2 linked regions of the Allorhodopirellula heiligendammensis genome follow. The protein of the gene in region 2 binds, or shares a complex with, the protein of the main gene of each other region. Links are inferred from orthologs where the notes say so. Each region holds a gene or a part of one and is shown on either strand. Other genes may lie near its edges.

Region 1 (9,505 bases), 1.2 Mb from region 2 along the record:
ATGATCATTCCAGCAGCGTGCATTCTGACTGTGATTGGATCGGTTATCTTGGGAATCCGAGTCACCTCAGTTCACGTCTCCACAAAAGTGTTACTGCGCGACGGGTTGTCTCTGATTTTCTGTGAGTTCGTGCTGATCCTGCTGATCAATGGGGAACAACTTCACTGGTGGCAGGGGCTGGTATTGATCGGTCTCTACCTGACGTACTTTGCTTTCATGCTGTTGTCCATGAAGCAAGCAGAGGAGACCGACATCGAACCAGAGCGTGTGGAAGAAGAGGGGGATGAGGAGCGACGCGGATATTCAGCGAACTTGTTCTACTGGCTATCGCTCGGTCCCTTGTTGGATCTCGAGAACATGTTTGTGCGCGGCAAACAGCAAGAGCAGATTGCAAAGGGAACCTGGAACGGCTGGCCATTGCTACTAACATCCACGGCAATCATCGGCGCTGCCTGCTGGTTGCTTGTCGAGGCTTGCCAATGGTTGGGCACGGGAAACGCCGAGTCCCCTCACTACACGCTGTTTGGCACCGAGCTGACGGGCCTGGGCATGCCGCCGATGTTTGTCGCTGTTATTTTCGCGTCGATGGCTACCAGCGTGCCAGACTTGGTGATGTCGATACGCGACGCGCGCGGGGGCGACTACGACGATGCGGTCGCCAACGCACTGGGCAGCAATATCTTCGACATCTGTTTTGCCCTCGGCTTCCCGTTGTTTCTCTTCACCTTAGTCCACGGACCGATTGAAATGTCGGCGGACATTGCCGCCGAAAGTGGCGAGTTGCGTTTATTGCTGCTGGCGCTGACGATCATCAGTTTCTTTATCTACTACCTCGGTCGACGCGGTCGTACCCCAGAGGGTGTGTCGTACGTCGAAATGGGTCGCGGCAAAGCGATCCTATTGCTGGCGATTTACATCACATTCGTGCTCTATATCGTCGGCCGCAGCGAAGGCTATGCTGCTGCTGAATCGCTTTCCGCATACCTGCAAGGACTGCTGCACGCCTTGCCAGCCCTTGGATGATGCCACCCAATCACCGCTGCCGCAAGATAGAATCAGTTCGGCTGGCCGCTTTGACAACTCACCCGCAGAGGGTTCGATACCGGCGTTCGCAGATGCAACGAGTGCGGGCCTGCGCACTTGGCCAGCCAGGTGCCTCAGTCTAGTTGTCCACGCACGTTTCCAAGAACCGTGCCAAGCGGTGGAAGTCGGAGTTTTGCTCGATAAAACGCACTTTCGTCACCAGAGTTTGCGGATCGACGAGGTCATCGAAGGGCACGAAGTGCAAGTCGAACTGTCCGGCCACCGACACCATCACCCCATTGAGTTTTTCCTCGACGAGAGCCCGGTACGCTCCCACACCCAGCTGGGAACCGAGCAACACGTCGTAGGCTTGCGGCGGTGCACATCGTGCTTCGTATCCCATCTGCAACCCGTTGACCTTGCGGTACTTGCCAGTGCGTTCGGTGTATCGCTCACCAATTAAGCGTGAGATTAACGCCGAGAGATTGATCGATGAAATGTTGATGTGGCCGTGGTCATCTCGACTAACCCCTTCGAGATATTTTGCCGGCAGGAACTCGGCCATTCCTTCGGCAATCACAATCGTTCCGTAGGGACGCCCATCGCGTTCGCGGGCCAGCATCATGTCAACCATACGGTCAATGACTCGCTCTAGCGCCATGACCTTGCGAGTGGCCCCGGTTTCGGCATTCACGACTTCCTCATCAGCGAGGGCGCCCGTGATGTCCTCGACGCTGAGCACCATGCTCGCTTCACCAGCAATCGCCGCTCCATACGCCAACCATCCCGCGCTGCGTCCCATGGCTTCGCACAAGAAATAGGCTCGTCCCGCCGCCGCATCAAAGTTAAGATTGCGAATCTCTTCGGCGAGTGTTTCGACGGCGGTGAAGAACCCAAACGTAAAGTCGATCCCGGAGTAGTCGTTGTCGATCGTCTTGGGCAGGTGGACCACAGGGAATCGCCTCGCATCACCTGGCAAATTGTCCTGAAACATTTTCAGTTTGTTTGCAGTCTTGAGCGTGTCGTCTCCGCCAATGGAAATCAACGCATCGATCTCGAGCGAGCAAAGTCCTTCATAGACCCGCCGTAGCGGCGCGACCAGCTCGGGGTCTTTCAAGTGTTCAGGGCTGCTGACATGTTTGCCCGGATTGGTGCGTGCAGTCCCGATCATGATACCGCGGCTGCTGCGAGCATTGATCAGCGTGTCGTGCGAGAATCGAATGTAATCTTCGCCTTCACACAGTGGACCTGCCGCGGTGTATTCCGCCAAGCGACTATAGCCGTGTTTGATCCCAAACACTTGAGCGCCTTCCTCGAGAAACGAAAAGGCAGCGGTACTGATAACCGCATTAGCTGCCGGCGCCGGACCTCCCGCGAACAGGATGGCGACGCGTTTGATGTCGAGATTGTGATGGGCCAGCTCAGGCACGGCGTCACGCTTGTGGTTAGGGGAGAAAGATTGGGGACTGCGATGTCTCATGTTCTGGGGAACGGACCAGATTCTAAGGATTTACGGTCGCTCGCCAAGATATCTGATTTTGCGAACTACATGTTGCGGAAGTACTCGACGCTCGCCGCGATTTCCTGCTTTGCGGTTGCCACAGGCATCTCAGACCTCCCCACAATGAACGGGCCTCGATAGGGAATATCCTCCAGTTGGCCGAGCAGCGAAGGAAAATCGGTTGTCCCCTGACCGACCGGAACTGCAATTCCCCGCCCAGCGGAGAGATCGAGCACGCCGTCGACCGCGTTCACAATACGAATCCGATCGCCGAGGGCCGCAACGGCGTCACTGACGCTATGCCGGTTGATAATCAATTGCCCGGGATTGAGCGCTACGGCAATATACGATTCGGCACTCATATCAATCAAACTGGCTAAATGCGCCCCAGGCTCAGTCCCCGTTTCTGCGGCGAAAAATGCACCCACTCGCGCACCGAACCGTCCCAGGTCGTCGAGCACTTCACGCATGGTGTTCCAGCGTGGGTCAACCTGCTCACCACCGCCATCGGCGGATCCGGCATGACTGCCTGCGGATATGTTGCCGTGCGACGATGCACCGGCGACCCAGGCCTGGGCTTCGGCGACGCTCAATCCCTCGGGCGGCATCGCAGAACTGATGACGGTTGATCCGAACGCCCCTGTCGTTTTCGCTGGCGTCCCTGCGCCACGCCGCGATGCTGGTGGAGTGGGGACAGGGCCAATCTGGTTGACAACCAAAGGGGCACCAAGTCGATAGGCGGCACGCATCGCATCTTTCGTGGCGTCGACCCGGCGGTCCAAGTTCGGCAAGTAATCGAATCCAAACCGGGTCGGCAGTCGGATCGAGGCAACTTTCAGATTCAGGTCATCGAGTATCTTTCGCACCGTGCGTACGGCAGTGTCGGATATCTCGGAAACGTCGAGTAATTGTCTTCCGCACAACTCGACACTCGTCGCGCCCGTTGCGGCCACCCAACCCAACGTACGTCGCAGGGATGCCGCCGAGGGGGTCTGCTCGCCCAACGCATCCACCCGCACACCAATTTTCATTTCTGCCATTTTTGCTACCTGTTTGCGTACTTAAATTCTGCGTTTTGAATTCGAATCTCGCGACAGTCTCCGTCGCGAGCGTAGCTACTTCGCCGTACTTGTGAATCTCGCCTCGCGAACGACCGTGACTTTAATCTCACCAGGATAGGTGAGCTCTTTTTCGAAGCAGAGGGCAATGTCACGACAGATCGTCGCAGCGGACTCATCGCTGATTTTGCCACTGCTGACGATCACACGGACCTCACGTCCCGCGGAGATCGCGTAGGCCTGTTGAACGCCATCGAAGCGGTGGGCAATCGACTCGAGTTCCTCCATTCGCTTGACGTAACGCTCGAGCGATTCTCGCCGGGCCCCCGGGCGACTGGCGCTGCAGGCGTCGGCGGTTGCCACGAGCATCGTGTAAGGGTGCTCAGTGACAACTTCGTCGTGGTGACCTCGAGCAGCATGGACGACCTCTTGGCACTCTTTGTGTCGTTGCAAGAGATCGCCGCCAATCTTTGGATGCCCACCTTCGAGTTCGTGGTCAGCTGCCTTGCCGATATCATGCAGCAGTCCCGCGCGGCGGGCAAGGTCTCCGTCCATGTCAATCATCTCCGCCATCATTCCCGACAGAAACGCAACTTCGACGCTGTGCCGCAGCACGTTCTGGCTGTACGAAGTCCGAAAATGCAACCGTCCGAGCATCTCGATTACTCGGTCGTGCAGACCGGAAACATTGACTTCGCTCGCAGCCTCCTGGCCCTTCTTGATAATGAACGTTTTGATCTCCTGCGTCGTCTGTTCAACCATCTCCTCGATCTTCGAAGGATGAATGCGACCATCGGCAATCAGCTTCTCCAATGACAGACGAGCAATCTCACGGCGCACCGGATCAAAGCCACTGACCACGACGACTCCGGGCGTATCGTCGATGATCAGGTCCATGCCCGTCGCTGCTTCGAAGGCGCGAATGTTTCGACCATCTCGGCCGATGATGCGGCCCTTCATGTCATCACTCGGCACCCCAACGGTGCTCGTCGTCGTATCGGCGGTATGCGGAGACGCGTAACGCTGCATCGCCGTCAACAACATCTCGCGGGCCTGGTCGTCTACTCGGCGGGAAAGCTCACGCTGTTGCTTCAGCACGGCGGCCCCAATCTCGTGCTCAAGATCGACGTGCACCGATTCAATCAACTTCGCCGCTGCTTGTTCCTCCGTCATGCCGCTGATCTGCTCCAGCGTGCGTTGACCTTCTTGAACGAGTCGGTCCAACTCAGCGCGTTGTTCGGTCAGCTCGCGCATCTGCGCAGCCAATCGCGTTTGACTATTCTCGAGCCCACGCTGCGCTTTCTGAAGGGTCTCCTGGTTGGCCGCAAGTTGGTCCTCACGGATGTCCAGTTTGCGGTCTCTTGCCGCCTCCTTTTCCTTCAGCAGCGCGACCTCACGCTCGGTTGCGAGCTTGATAGAAATTGCGTTTTCACGCGCTTCGAGGACGACTTTCGCTGCGCTGGTTTCGGCGTCACGTTGGGCTGCGGAAAGCAGCGCTGCGGCTTCGCTGCGTAAACGTTCGTCGCGTTTGATGGCCTGCCGCCGTACCCAGCCCAGCACAACGGCGATGCCAAGGAAGAAACAGACGAGACAGTAGAGAATCGTGGTAGCGATTTCGGGATTCATATTGATTTGCGATCCGCCTGCTTTCATCGACGCTTCGCTTGATTCGTTGCATGCCGACGCTGTGAAGGACTCCACAGGCATATCTCGCTGCAACCCACGGGCTGCTGCGAAATAGAGATGTCAGGAAGTAGGACCAGATTGTGGGCCACATGATCGGGAACTTATTCGAGCAAAAAGCGAACGTGATTCGTCGAACGCACCGGGGGATCGATGCGGTAGACGAGCGGGAGTTATTGAGTGGGGAATTTTGATGGATAAGAGACGCGAATGGTCGCGCGTCTGGTCCGATAGCATACCAGTGCCGCAGGCGTCCTGCGCGGGGGGTGATGATCCTGTCCAGCATCGTTTTCAAACGAATCGCTTCGCGTCCGCCCCTTCGATCCACATGGTCCGAACATTCCGCGCAAGGCCTCTGGACGCTCTCCGGCAGAGCGTACTGGGACATTTTCACAGTTTGGGCTTGGCGGTTCCGCTGCGGCGATGTATGGTTTGTTCTCAGAGAACTGCCAAACGGATTGGCGGTCCATTGCCAAGGGTCGATCGGCAACAAGAAATGCAACCGCATTTGATCGACCGACGAGAACACGGTGTAGAGCCAAGGTCTCTGCTGCTCGTCTATCGGTAAACGAACCGTTTACCAACCGCTGCCAACCGACTCGGTCCTGTCGACCGACCCAGGAAAGCTGCTCCGCGTTTATGGAAATGAACGCAAATGACTTCGTGACTCTTCTTGTTAGTCCGAGGTTTCCGGAATTTCGCGTTGGCGACTTTCCTACAGCTCCCCCTTGAGCGTTTGTTCGTCAACTAAGCGTCCATCCGCTCTCGCTCGCAGTTCGTGTTGGAACGTTTTATCTCCGCAGCCATTCTTAGGCTGCCCGTCTAGACATGCATCCCGCGAGTGATTCACTCAAATTTGAAAAAGAAACACTCTTGAAGACTTTCGAATCAATCGACCTATTCGCTCCCCTCAAACGCGCCCTCGCAGAACAAGAATACGTTACACCGACCCCGATCCAGGCGCAGGCCATCCCCGCAGGCGTGGCGGGCCAAGATATTCTCGGATGTGCACAAACGGGTACCGGTAAAACTGCCGCCTTCGCACTGCCGATCCTCGATTTTCTCGGTCACGAGAAACCTCGTGCTGCACCCAACCGCCCGACCACACTCGTCCTCGCACCGACTCGCGAACTGGCGATTCAGATCGGCGACAGTTTCCGCGTGTACGGCAAACATATGAAATTCCACTCCGCGCTTGTCTACGGTGGCGTGGGGCAAACCGGTCAGGTGAATTCGATGCGAAAGGGCGTTGACGTGCTGATCGCGACACCCGGACGACTGATCGACCTCATGGATCAAGGGCATATCAACCTTCGTGACGTGCAAATTTTTGTGCTCGACGAGGCTGATCGGATGCTCGACATGGGGTTCCTGCCCGCCCTGAAGAAGATCATCGCGGCACTTCCCCAGCAACGCCAGTCAATGTTTTTCTCCGCGACGCTCGCTCCGAAGATTCGTGAACTTGCCAATAGCTTGTTGTTCAATCCGGTATCGATCAACGTGACTCCCAAGAAGACGAGCGTCGAACTGATCGAACAGCGATTGCGAATCGTCCGCCGTGACAACAAGGTCTCGTCGTTGACGGAACTATTGCTCGGGAAGGACGTGACTCGTTCGATCGTGTTCACACGCACCAAACATGGTGCGAACTCATTGGTGAAGAAACTCGACAAAAGCGGTATCCAAGCGGTTGCGATTCACGGCAATAAAACACAGAACGCTCGTCAAAAAGCGCTCGATGCGTTTCGTAATGATCGCATCAACGTACTTGTTGCGACCGACGTCGCCGCTCGGGGCATCGATATCGATGGCGTTAGCCATGTGATCAACTACGACATGCCCGTTGAACCGGAGAGCTATGTTCACCGCATCGGCCGTACCGGCCGCGCGGGTGCGGATGGAATTGCCATTTCGTTCTGCACCGGCGACGAGCGAGGCGAGCTCAGTGCAATCGAAAGCTTGATTGGCCAAAAACTCAAAGTTGAAAATCCTGAGGAGCGTTTCGAACCGGCTTCGAATGCTCCCAAAGGACGCGGCCAAGGTGGTGGTGGTGGCGGTCGGTCGCGAGGCAGCCGACCGGCTGGTGGTGGTCGCGCCAGTGGCGGCCAATCACGGCGTGGTTCGAACAGCGGTGGTGGCGGGAAAAGCTCCTTCCCACGAAACAAAAAGCCAGGCCGACACGCCTCGGTGTGAGGACCATGACACGCGTTTCTGATTACCTTTCGCAACTCATTGCGTTCGATACCGTCAGCAGCCGTAGCAATGAAGGCATCTCTGACCTCGTTGCCGCATGGCTGCAAGAACTCGATTTCGATGTTGAGCGGACAAGCTATCGGGATTCTCGTGGTGTGCTCAAATGTAACCTCGTCGCTCGGCGAGGTCCGGAGATGAATGCGTCGGGCGTTGGCGATAGCGGGCGGCATAGGGCCGATAAGCGGAGCGGTTTAGCTTACTTCTGCCATACCGACACCGTCCCCGCGGATCGATGGACCGGACCGGGCCACAATCCGTTTATTGCGACGGTTGAGGGAACACGTATCTACGGTCGTGGAGCCTGCGACATGAAAGGCTCACTGGCGGCGATGCTTACTTCGGTCAGCCAAGTCGATCCGGCGTTACAAACCAGTCCCCTCTGGTTCGTCTGCACTGCTGACGAAGAAGTCGGATTCGAAGGCGCACGGCATCTCACCGAGCATTCTGCCTGCTATGGGCAAATTGCCGCTGCCGATCCGCCCTGCATCATCGGAGAACCCACGGGGCTGCGTGTCATCCATGCCCACAAAGGTATCGTTGGGTTTCGCGTAGTCTCAGCAGGCCGAGCAGCGCATAGCAGTACCAATACCGGCGTCAATGCCAATGTGGCTATGGTTCCGATGCTGCAAACTCTCTTGGAGATCAACGAGCGTTGCCAGACGGACCTTGTCTTACGAAATGGCATGTTCGACCCACCGACCCTCACTTGGAATTTCGGTGTCAGCGATGGAATGGATGCACTCAATATCGTTCCCGATCACTGCGCGGCATGGGTGAGTTTCCGCACGATGCCGGGTGTGGATGGCAGCGAGCTGCTGGCGCAGGTCCAGCAGCGGGCTGTCGAACTGGGGCTAACGTTCCAGCTCTTTCCTGGTGGTGAGCCGATGCAGACTCCCGCCGATGCCGCGTGCGTTCGTGACCTCTGCGAGTTGGCAAAACCCTTCATCGGTGAAAATCGCTCGGAAGCGGTCTGCTATGCCACGGATGCCTGCGTCCTCAACGGGCTCACTCAACGCATGGTGTGCGGCCCCGGCGAGATTGCCCAAGCACACACGGTTAACGAATTCATCGAAGTCGATCAACTCGAAAAAGGTGTGCAGCTCTACGAGTCCGCCATCCGCCATTGGTGCGTCTGACGTAGAAGGGGCCATCGTCTTGTCCGGTACCGATCGGCCCACCCGAGAAAATGCTCCCGAGTGACGATTAAAGCTGATACCCGGGCCTCGCTCGGCTGAACACTCACTGCGGACGAAATCGCGGCAGCTCTGCCCCAGGTTTCGACGTTGACTTCCGAGGTTCCACTTTCGGTTGAAATTTCAGTGGTGGCGTTGTCGACAGCTGCGGCAAGGTCGACTGCTGTACTGGCGATTCTCCCCCGGCCCGCTGCAGTTGGTCGAGGAACGCCTGCAACCGCCAATGTGTCTGGGTCCGGGTCGCAACGCACAGAAGTTGCTTGTCCTTCATCGGGAACAGTTGGATTACCGAAACTCCTCCCAATACTTCCCAATCGTCGGGTTCGATGACGGTTTGAATCGTGTGACTCAAAAACTTTGTCGCGATTAATTTCTCGCGCACGTCGCCGTCTCCTGTCAGCGATGACACGTCGTAGATCCGCACAGGGAGCCTGTTGTCGGCGGTATCCTTCGTCGTGATCCGCACCACGCCATGGCGAACTTCGACGACGCAATCGAGATCCTCAAGTGCCGACGAAAGGTGTACCAACAAAGTCTGCGGCGGCGTGTCGACACGAAAACTGATTGGATGGTCGGTCGTAAGACCAATTCCTTCTAATGCGATCGTGTCGATCTCCATCGGACAGATCGATCTAACGGAAGCGACCCAGTCATCCAGCGGAATCTTAATCGCGGTGGGTGCGTAGGGCTGACAAAGGGCTTCCCAAATCGCTCGCTCCTGTGCCCGTGTCATCATGGCGTCGACCGGCCACGATTCGACAACCGTATCCAAGATGGGAATCTCAAGCGTCGGT
Region 2 (9,555 bases):
GCTATGGTTTTGAGCGAGTCGTCGCACGATGTACTTTGAGTGCCGTTGGAGTGGTTCGGCGGGGTGGCGGCACCTGTCAACCGGCAGCGGCATCGGCCCGTGGGACACGCGATTCAATCACGTTTTAATCCATTTCTTTCGCTCGGGTGTTCTTTGCGCTCGATTCTTGACCATCCATCCCCTCACCGCAAGAGAGATCGCCGATGAAGCTGCTGCGTTTCGATCCCAACGGTGTCATGGGCGGTGCCTGTGCGGTCACGCCCGAGCAGTTCGAAGCGTTGTGCGGACGGCTCGCAGCACAGCGTGACGACATGCTCCAGCGGTCGACTGCCACGTGGACCGGTGGATTTCGCATGCCCGAGAAACTGCTCACCGATTATGAATCGATGCGTGAGAATTCAGAGCTGGGACGTGTCTTCCGCGTGGCCAACCGCCTGCATGACCATCTCGACGCTGTGGCGGTGATTGGGGACCAGGACACGTTGCTCGGCCCCGCGGCGCTGATGCGTGCGTGCTGTGATCCCTACCACAATGAGTTATCTCGCTCGGCCCGCGGTAGCAAACCGCGAATGTATTTCGCGTGCGCGGACTTCGACAACGACGCTACGGAGGGTCTGTCGCGACGATTGGCGATGGGCGGTAACGGTCCGCACGCGGCAGAGCAGCGATACGCCATCATCCCAATTGATTCGCGACAACGTCATGGTTTGTCCTCACTGGCTGTGGCGACGTCGATGGAAGTGATAGGCGATCAACTCGCTGCGTCGCTCGGCGCGGGCGCGCCTCGCTGGATACCAAAATTATTAATCCCAATTACGCCGGCGAGTGGCCCTGTCCGGGCGCACGCGGACCGCCGAGGTTGTGAACGCGACTTCCAATTTGAGGATGAGTTGGGTGGGCCGCTCGGCGTCTACTCGCCCGCAACGCTCTTGCCCGCTGCTCTGCTCGGGCTCGACTGCATCCAATTCCTAGTTGGTGCTGCAGCGATGAACGAGCATTTTCTGACTACTGAGTTTGCCGAGAATTCGGTGATGCAGTTTGTAACCATTGAGGCCGCGATCCGACAAATTCACGGAGCATCGCCGAGTCGCCTGGACGTGTGGACACCGGCGCTCAGGGGGTTCGGCGCCTGGTGGGAATGCATGATGAAGGCACCCTTGGGTCGACGAGAATCACCAGGCGATGGGGGTGTCGTCCATCAGGTCTTCGTTGACGCAGCACGCACGGATCCCTTGCCGGTCCAATCTAGAGAGATCGCCACCGAAATCGGAATTGATTGTTATTCGGCACCGAAATCTAGCAAGCAGGCAAGTGCTGTGGTGACGCTGCCCGACCTGATGCGTTCGGCGTTCGCTAGAAACAACGAAGAGCGGTGCAATGCAGGCCAGCCGACAACCCATTTGAATCTGCCGCATATCGACATGCACACACTCGGGCAGCTATTTCAGTTCACATGGTTGGCCCGCGAATGTTTGCTCACACTACACCGTGAACCGTCCTAGTGGAGGTCCTTGACTGGCTGTTGGTGTGGTGAGGAGAGACGCATCGCGGCGGGTTTACGGTTGCCCGCTGGCGTCCAGTTTCGGATTGTTCCGGTGCCTGTCACGGTCACGGTCAGTCTTTTTAGCGAGGTTCTTCTTCAAGGCCTCTGTCAGATCGATTCCTGATTGGTTGGCGAGACAGATCACGACAAATAAGACATCCGCAAGTTCATCCGATAGATCACCTAGGTGCTCGCCTGATTTGCTGGACTGCTCGCCATGACTCCGCGAAAGAATGCGGGCGACCTCACCCACCTCTTCCATCAGTTGGGCAAGATTGGTGAGCTCGTCAAAATACCGGACGCCGATGGTTTGAATCCAATCGTCGACACAACTTTGCGCGTCGGCGATTGATAGTGACTCAGGGGCAACTGGCGGTGAACCGTTCATGGCTTCGCGAGTAGGAGATAGGTACCGCTCTTACCGGCAACGGCGATATCCATCCGGCCGTCTTGATTGAAATCTTCGACAACGACCTGGAGTCCGGTACCCACACGTCCCTCATCAATGGTGTATCGCTTAAACGTCTTGGTATCGGGATTCCATCGGTACCAATACAGACAGGGCACATCCTTGCCACCGGGATCGTTCCCGTTGTGCGCAAAATAACGTTTCCCGGTGATCAAATCAGGTTGGCCGTCACCGTCGAGATCCTTCCATGTGAGACTATGCGGTTGGGAATAATCTCGGTCGATCACGTGGTCAGTCCACTGGATCTTTCCATCGTCTTCGGACGCACCCTTGTTTTCTCGCCATTGCAGTCCGAAGTGGTGACCGTTGCCGTAGATCAGATCGTTATCACCATCACCATCGAGATCAGTCACGATCATGGGCAAGCTCGCATTCAGGTTCCAGTCCGCATGGTATTCCCACGGGCCAGACCATGGATCCGATTCAGGTTGTTCGTACCAACCAGTACCCACGAGGATGTCAGCGCGTCCGTCGCCGGAGATATCACCGACGGCGATACCATGCCCGTTTTGAGGTCCGATGACCTGTCGTTTGACTTCGAAGACGGGGGAGTTTGGTGCGTCAGCTGATTCATTTTCGGCAGCTGTTTTCGGAACCAACCGCCATACGATCATGGGGGAATCAGGCTTCCAGCTGTTGACGATCCATTCCATCGTGCCGTCTCCATCAATGTCCTCGAGCAACTGGCCCTCGTTGGCGGTTGCCCCGGTATCGACGAGCAAATTTTGCTGCCACTGTTGACCGAGGCGCAGACCCTCGTCACCTGGGTTCCGGTACCAATTGACTTGGGTCGGCAAAAATGAGCCCGCGATGACGTCGAGACGTCCGTCCCCGTCGACGTCTAAGAGATAGTCGCCATTGGACTGCACGTACCCGTTCCAATCATCAACATTCCGCAGGGGCCGAGCCGCCCAATCATCGTTGCAAAACCAATTTCGACCGGCGACAATGTCAAGTTTACCGTCACCATCCATATCGCCCGCAGCGATTCCCTCATTCGCATCAATGGTCAGCAATCGAACTTCGAACTGAGGAGGTTCCCCGGCATGCAGGTGCGAAGTGAGCAGGCACGTGACGGTGATCAGTGAGGACAGGCGACTTAAAAACATGCGGTAGATCCGTAGTGTTACTCGGGCTGAGAACTGGCGATGCGTCCACCTCGGACTAGCACATCCAGCTCATCGTGAAATTGTTTTGCCAACGCATCTTCCCCAGGGTATCCCATGTGAGTGGATTCGACGATTCCGTTGCGTCCAACGATGAGCGTCAGGGGAATTTCCTCCGCCGAGAAAGCATCCATGAGAGTGCCCTCGGGATCGACGGCGACGTCGACGCCCCAATCTTGCTCGCTGGCAAAACCGTTGACGAGGCTGGCATTCTCGCCAGCATTGATCGCGTAAAAGACGACATCTTTGTCGGCGAACTCGGCAACGGACGATTTGATGGTAGGCATCGCTTGCATGCAGGGCGTGCACCAGGTCGCCCAGAAATCCAAGACAACGATCTTGTCTTTGAGTTCCTCTGAGCTGACTTCGGTTCCGTCAAGAAGCGTCAGTGTGTATTCGGGCACGGGCTTACCGAGCAGAGGGTGACTGCCGATCTCGGGCGAGGTTTGCTCTTCGTAGTCGGCGAGTGAAGCGTATTGTGTCGCATCTGGAGCCGGGACGAAGTGAAACAGCTTGTCTTCCACCTCACCGGTTACTCGCCATTTCACGAAGTCATATCGGAGCGACAGTCCGTAACCTTCGGGCACATGGACTTGGTCACTGGCTTGCAACATTGGTGTGAGGTTGACCAGCAACCGCAAGGGACGTGGGTGCTGTTCATCGGTGATCCACAAGTCCCAGACGACGTTATCGTCCTGCTGACCTCGAACATGGACAGAATCAGTGCGGCCGCGGAATTTAGTTTTTCCCATCGCTTCGACAGAAAACATCCCATTGAAGAAGCTGATCGTTGGATCAACGCCAGCCAGTGTCAGAGCGAGTAATGGCTCAGGGTACGCGCCCAGGTTGATCGGCGAGCTGGTGACGATCGCTTGATTGCTTAGAACATCCGGCAGTTCGTAATAAGCCTGTGGCGAGAGCGCCACGATATAGGTTTTGCCGTCGGCATAGATCCGTTTGCTCTCGCCTTCGGACTGATGATAGATCGTGTGATGGTCCGGCGACTTCGACGCTATCGCAAACGACGACGGTTCTCGGGAGAGAATTTCCCCATGCATGACCGTTTCGACTGTCAGCTCGACATTTGCCCGAGACCCGTCCGCCTTCGAAATGGAATCGAATAATGGCATCAGTGCTGTTTTGACCGCTTCGCTCGGTTGAAACGTATCGGCTTGAGTGACGTCGTCGTCAGCGGCAGCCTGGGGGTGACTGCCCGAGAATGTCAACGACAGTGCGAAGATTGATAGCCACGCTGCGCACCGGAGATATCGAGCAGGGAGCACGCAGAGCGACTGCGGGTGGAAGCGAGTGTTCATGGATTACCTGCTTTCATCAAGTATTGGTAGCTTTGAACAATGCTCTCCAACGGCGCGGGAGATTGATCCTGTTCGACATGACATTGATCGACACCGATCTCCTTGGCGAGCCGCATCACACTGGGAATGTCGATCACTCCATCGCCCAGTTCCTGAAATGCTTCCTTGGGCACAGCGGATTCGTCTAAGCTCACGGGAGTGTCGGCGAGCATATCTTTGAGGTGTACCTGGCTGATCCGCCCAGCGAGACGCCGCATGAGCGCCAGCGGATCTTGGCCGGCGATTTTGGCCCAGAACACGTCGAGTTCAAATTCCATCTGCTGGGGATCGAATCGCTCGATGAAAATATCGTAGGCCGTCAGGGACTTTGCCTCGGCATCTTCTGTTGCAGTCGAAGCAAAGGCGGCAAACTCAAAGGAGTGATTGTGATAGCACATACGCATGCCTGCGGCCCGGGTTTTGTCGGCTGCGGCGTTGGCGGAATCCGCGATCACGCGGCACTTCTCCGCGGAATCACGTTGATCTTTGGCAATGTATCCAAATACCACGTGTCGCAGTCCGATTCGCTGGGCTAGGTCGAGCGTCTGCTCAAGCGAAGCGACGCCCTCACGTCCCGGAGCGGTGATCACGTTGTAATCGAGGAAAGCGCTGTGCACGCACAGTCCTGCTGCCCGAGCCATGGCCGCGATTTGGACCGCCTGCTCGTCGATGTTCATCAGTTCGACCTGCCAGTACCCCGCCGCGGCTACCGCTGCGAGGGTCTGCTCAGGAGATTCTGCCATTTGGTCACGGAGCGTGTAGAGCTGCAGGCCGATTCGATCCAGGTACGGCAGCGGAGACGGTTGTGGGGCGGGGACACCGGGCTCCGGCGGCGTGTCAGTGGCGGACGGCTGCGCCGCCGGCCCGTCGCCCTCGGCTGCCGCTGCGAGGGAGTTCAAGGGGCGACCCAGCCAAGCCGCTAGCGCAGTCGTTGCGGTTAAATTGGCGGCACTACGGCGGTTCAGACGCAGCGGCGAATGACTGCGTTGAGCAGGAGGCGGAGAGGTTTCAGAAGACATCGTGTTCGCTAAAGATCGCGTGATTGCCGTTTACGGCGACTGTATTTTTCGAGAGTCCGGCGCTCACCCGCAGTCAAACTGGATTCGCCCGATGAATGGATTTTAGCTAAAATTCGATCCGCTTCCCGTTCTTCCTCGCGAATTTTCTTTTCTGGATCGTGGAGCTTCAGTTTTGCCCGTCGAGAACGCTGTCTCAAGCGAGCGGGGATTTCATCCAACTGCGTCAAATCGAGCCACTGAAAGCTCCATCCCTTCCTGACATACAGAAATCCGAAGAGGGCCCCAGCCAAGTGAACGCCGTAGGCGGTGTCGCTGCCGCTCATGCCCGCCGCACCGAGGAGATCCATCAGCACCAGGAAGCTGACGAGCACCCATGCTTTGACGGGTAGCACGAGCATCAAAAGCAGTTCTTGGTGAGGATAGTAACACGCGAACATGACCATCATGGCCATCACGCCACCGCTGGCACCGAGCGTCGCGACGTCCACGGATACACCTGGAACGAACATTCGTAGCAGCCACGGTGAGACCATCGCCACGACACCGCCCACCAAGATCGCCGCCAAGTATGCCTTCAGAAATTCCTGCCCCCCAATTCGCTGTTCGAGCGGTCGGCCGAACACATACAGCAGGAACATATTGAAGACGAGGTGAAGAATGTTGCTACGGTTATGCAGAAAGCCATAGGTCACCGTTTGGAACCACAACCAGGGGCGTGTCAACGAGGTGCCGCGGACGGCGAAGATGTCGTCGATGTGGCTGCGTTTCTCGCCCGTCGAGACGACCGCGATTTCCCCCTGCGGGGTATCCATTCCCACTGGTGAGTCCGATTGCGGGCTGTAGACAAACAGCGACTGGGCAGCGAATACGATCACATTGATCACGATGAGCGTGATCACCATGCTGCGTGGGTTTTCGATTCGATCCCACGGAGTGCGTTCCGTGCGGCCATAGTCGCGATCGTTGATCCCCATCAGAATTGGAGCCTTGTATGGAGGGAATATGCTGAAGTTGCAGTGTTGCTGCGTCGGCAACTCTCGGGCGTTACCTGTCCCCCAGAGAAGCTGGTGGGGAGCTGCGGATCGTTACCAACACGACTGTCGCCCAATACACCAATAAGTTAACCGCCCAGGCTTTCACCCAGGCGGTTAATGCTCATTTTTGAAAGACGCGAGGGAATGAGTCCGTCGCGTCTTGATTCATGCCGTCGGCACTCAGTCGCGCGAGCGACCGCCGCTGCCACCACCGTCACGACGTGGGCCGCGTCCGCCGCGGCGGCGTCGTGGACGGTCTTCACCGTCGCCACCGCTGCTGCTCTCGCCACCACCTTCACCGTCTTCCAGTTCGGCGGCCAAGGGGTCTTCCAGGCCCAATTCTTCGAGGGCGCGTCGGCGGCTGAGTTTGACACGGTCGTGCTCATCGACGTCGATGACCAACACCTTCATTTCATCGCCAACGGCGATGTGGCGATCGAGGTTGCTGATATATCCACCGCTCATTTCGCTGATGTGAACGAGTCCATCGCGACCGGGGAGGATCTCGACGAAGGCACCAAACTCTTTGATGCTGCTGACGATGCCGTCGTAGATCTTGCCAATCTGAACGGTTGCCGTGCAAGCTTCGACCTGACGCATGGCGTCCATGGCGGATTCTTTGTTGCTGCTGGCGACGAGCACGGTGCCGTCATCATCCACTTCAATCACGGCGCCGGTGGACTCTTGAATGCCCCGGATGTTCTTACCGCCAGGCCCGATCAGAGCACCGATCTTATCGGGCGAGATCTTCGTGCGGAGCAATCGTGGTGCGGTCGGCGAGATTTCGCGGCGTGGCCGCGGGATCGTCGTGAGCATCTTCTTGAGGATCTCAATGCGAGCTTCCCGCGATTGCTTCAGCGTCGCTCGAATGATCTCTTCGCCAACACCCGTGATCTTGAGGTCAAGTTGGATGCCGGTGATACCGTTTTGCGTTCCGGCGATCTTGAAGTCCATGTCGCCGAAGTGATCTTCGGTGCCGAGGATGTCCGTTAACAGGTGCCAGTCATCTGGTGAATTCTGTACCAGACCGATCGAGATCCCGGCCACAGGGTTGCTGATCGGCACGCCGGAGGCCATCAAGCCGAGTGTCGCACCGCATACCGACGCCATCGACGAACTGCCGTTGGACTCAGTGATGTCGCTGATCACGCGGATGGTGTAGGGGAATGCATCGGCGGGCGGCAACACGGGAGCGACGCTGCGCTCAGCCAGGGCTCCGTGACCGATTTCCCGACGTCCAGGTCCGCGGATGGGGCGGCATTCGCCCACGGAGTACGAGGGGAAGTTGTAGTCGAGCATGAACTTCTTGCTGTACTCGTCCTGCAAGCCGTCGACGCGTTGTTCGTCGCGACTGGTGCCCAGTGCAATCGTCACGATCGCTTGGGTTTCGCCGCGTTGGAACATGGCCGAGCCATGGACGCAAGGCAACAGGTCTGTTTCGCAGTGAATCGCTCGGAGCGAATTGCGATCGCGTCCATCGGGACGGGTGCCCGCGCTGATCAGGTCACGGACGACTTTCTCTTCGAGATCGTGCCAAACCTTTTTGAACCGATTCACACAGATTGCGCCGTCGGCCTTGGGATCGGGAATGACTTCGCTCATGGCGCGGTCGCGTAGGCCGTGGGTGGCATCGGCGCGAGCCTGTTTGCCGGATGTCTGCTGTGCGGCGCGGAAGTCATCGTAGTAGGCGTCATTAAGCCGCTGGAACAAGCCGTCGTCCGCTGGCGACTCGAAAGGCACCTTGGTGGGGTTCACCTTACGATAGAGTTCTTCCTGCAACTCGATGACTTCGCGGATAACTCCGTGAGCGAACTGAATCGCTTCCATCATTTCTTCTTCGGGCATCTCGTTGGCGAAGCCCTCGATCATCGCAACCATCTCTTGGCTGCCGCTGACGATCATGTCGAGTTCGGATTCCTCGAGCTGCTCGAAAGTCGGGAAAGCAATCAACTTGCCATCGACCTTGCCCACGCGGACGCTGGCGAGCGGTCCTTGGAACGGCAGGGGGCTGATATGAAGTGCCGCAGCGGCACCGTTCATGGCCAGCACGTCACCGTCATTTTGCAAGTCGCTGGCGATGACCATCGCTTGGACTTGAACTTCGTCCATGTACCCATTGGGCCATAGTGGGCGAATGGGTCGGTCCATCAATCGCGAGCTGAGGATTTCCTTCGTGCTCGGACGACCTTCTCGCTTAAGAAAGCCACCGGGGAACTTACCTGCTGCAGCAAGCCGTTCGCGATAGTCGCACATCAGCGGGAAGAAGTCGATGCCTGGTCGGGGGGTTCCGGAAGCAGCAGCTACCAGAACGACGGTGTCGCCATACTGCACCAGCACGCTGCCGGCAGCCTGTTTCGCGACATGGCCCGTCTCAAAGGACAAGACTGAATCGCCGATTTTTCGTTCTACGCGAATTTTGTGAATACTCACCACAACCTCTATTTTTCTTTACTTTTTCCTACAAACAACAAAACGGCGACACATCGCCGCCAACAAACTCGATGACTACAATTGATCGCGGCGCGACTCGAGAAACATCGCGCCCGCGTTCACCGGCATGACGCCGAGCGATTATTCGCTCGGCACATGCGTGAAAGATGAAACAAGAAATGTCCGCCCGCGGCGAACGTTCAGTGATGTGTGGTGCTAACAGAAAGAGTGAACACACTCGCATTACCAATCCGGGGCGTACTGCCCGTTGGCACATCCACACACGGTCGAAGGACCATGCCGACGACCAACCTGACGAGAAACTACTTGCGAATACCGAGCTTACCAATCACATCCAGGTAACGCTGCGGATCGTGAGCTCGAACGTAATCGAGCAACCGACGTCGGCGACTGACCAAACCGAGCAAGCCGCGTCGCGAAGCAAAGTCTTTGCGGTGCGTTCGCATGTGCTCGGTCAAACCATTGATCCGCTCAGTCAGAATCGCAATCTGCACCTCAGGGGATCCGGTGTCATCTGC

What was found.
Region 1: pnp (region 2) and rny share a complex: the UniProt entries of both Bacillus subtilis proteins name them as parts of the possible RNA degradosome complex. The link is inferred for Allorhodopirellula heiligendammensis from one-to-one orthologs.

What each region holds. Positions count from the first base shown.
Region 1 is NZ_SJPU01000001.1:1,242,031-1,251,535, forward strand. The notes cover bases 2,925-5,894. They hold rny (ribonuclease Y), read right to left. Parts: upstream 5,209-5,894; coding sequence 3,640-5,208; downstream 2,925-3,639. Other genes in these bases: Poly21_RS04730 (sugar phosphate isomerase/epimerase family protein), read right to left, coding at 2,925-3,564. Outside these bases: Poly21_RS04720 (sodium:calcium antiporter), read left to right, coding at 1-1,023; Poly21_RS04725 (6-phosphofructokinase), read right to left, coding at 1,163-2,452; more of Poly21_RS04730, read right to left, coding at 2,569-2,924; Poly21_RS04740 (DEAD/DEAH box helicase), read left to right, coding at 6,139-7,458; Poly21_RS04745 (M20 family metallopeptidase), read left to right, coding at 7,464-8,654; Poly21_RS04750 (hypothetical protein), read right to left, coding at 8,758-9,505. UniProt on the Bacillus subtilis protein: Endoribonuclease that initiates mRNA decay. Initiates the decay of all SAM-dependent riboswitches, such as yitJ riboswitch. Involved in processing of the gapA operon mRNA, it cleaves between cggR and gapA.
Region 2 is NZ_SJPU01000001.1:93,587-103,141, reverse strand. Bases 6,392-9,411 are described here. They hold pnp (polyribonucleotide nucleotidyltransferase), read right to left. Parts: upstream 9,017-9,411; coding sequence 6,767-9,016; downstream 6,392-6,766. Other genes in these bases: rpsO (30S ribosomal protein S15), read right to left, coding at 9,340-9,411; Poly21_RS00415 (rhomboid family intramembrane serine protease), read right to left, coding at 6,392-6,526. Outside these bases: Poly21_RS00440 (glucose-6-phosphate isomerase), read left to right, coding at 204-1,502; Poly21_RS00435 (nucleotide pyrophosphohydrolase), read right to left, coding at 1,557-1,931; Poly21_RS00430 (FG-GAP repeat domain-containing protein), read right to left, coding at 1,928-3,064; Poly21_RS00425 (redoxin domain-containing protein), read right to left, coding at 3,139-4,494; Poly21_RS00420 (sugar phosphate isomerase/epimerase family protein), read right to left, coding at 4,491-5,552; more of Poly21_RS00415, read right to left, coding at 5,561-6,391; more of rpsO, read right to left, coding at 9,412-9,555. UniProt on the Bacillus subtilis protein: Involved in mRNA degradation. Catalyzes the phosphorolysis of single-stranded polyribonucleotides processively in the 3'- to 5'-direction. Necessary for competence development in Bacillus subtilis.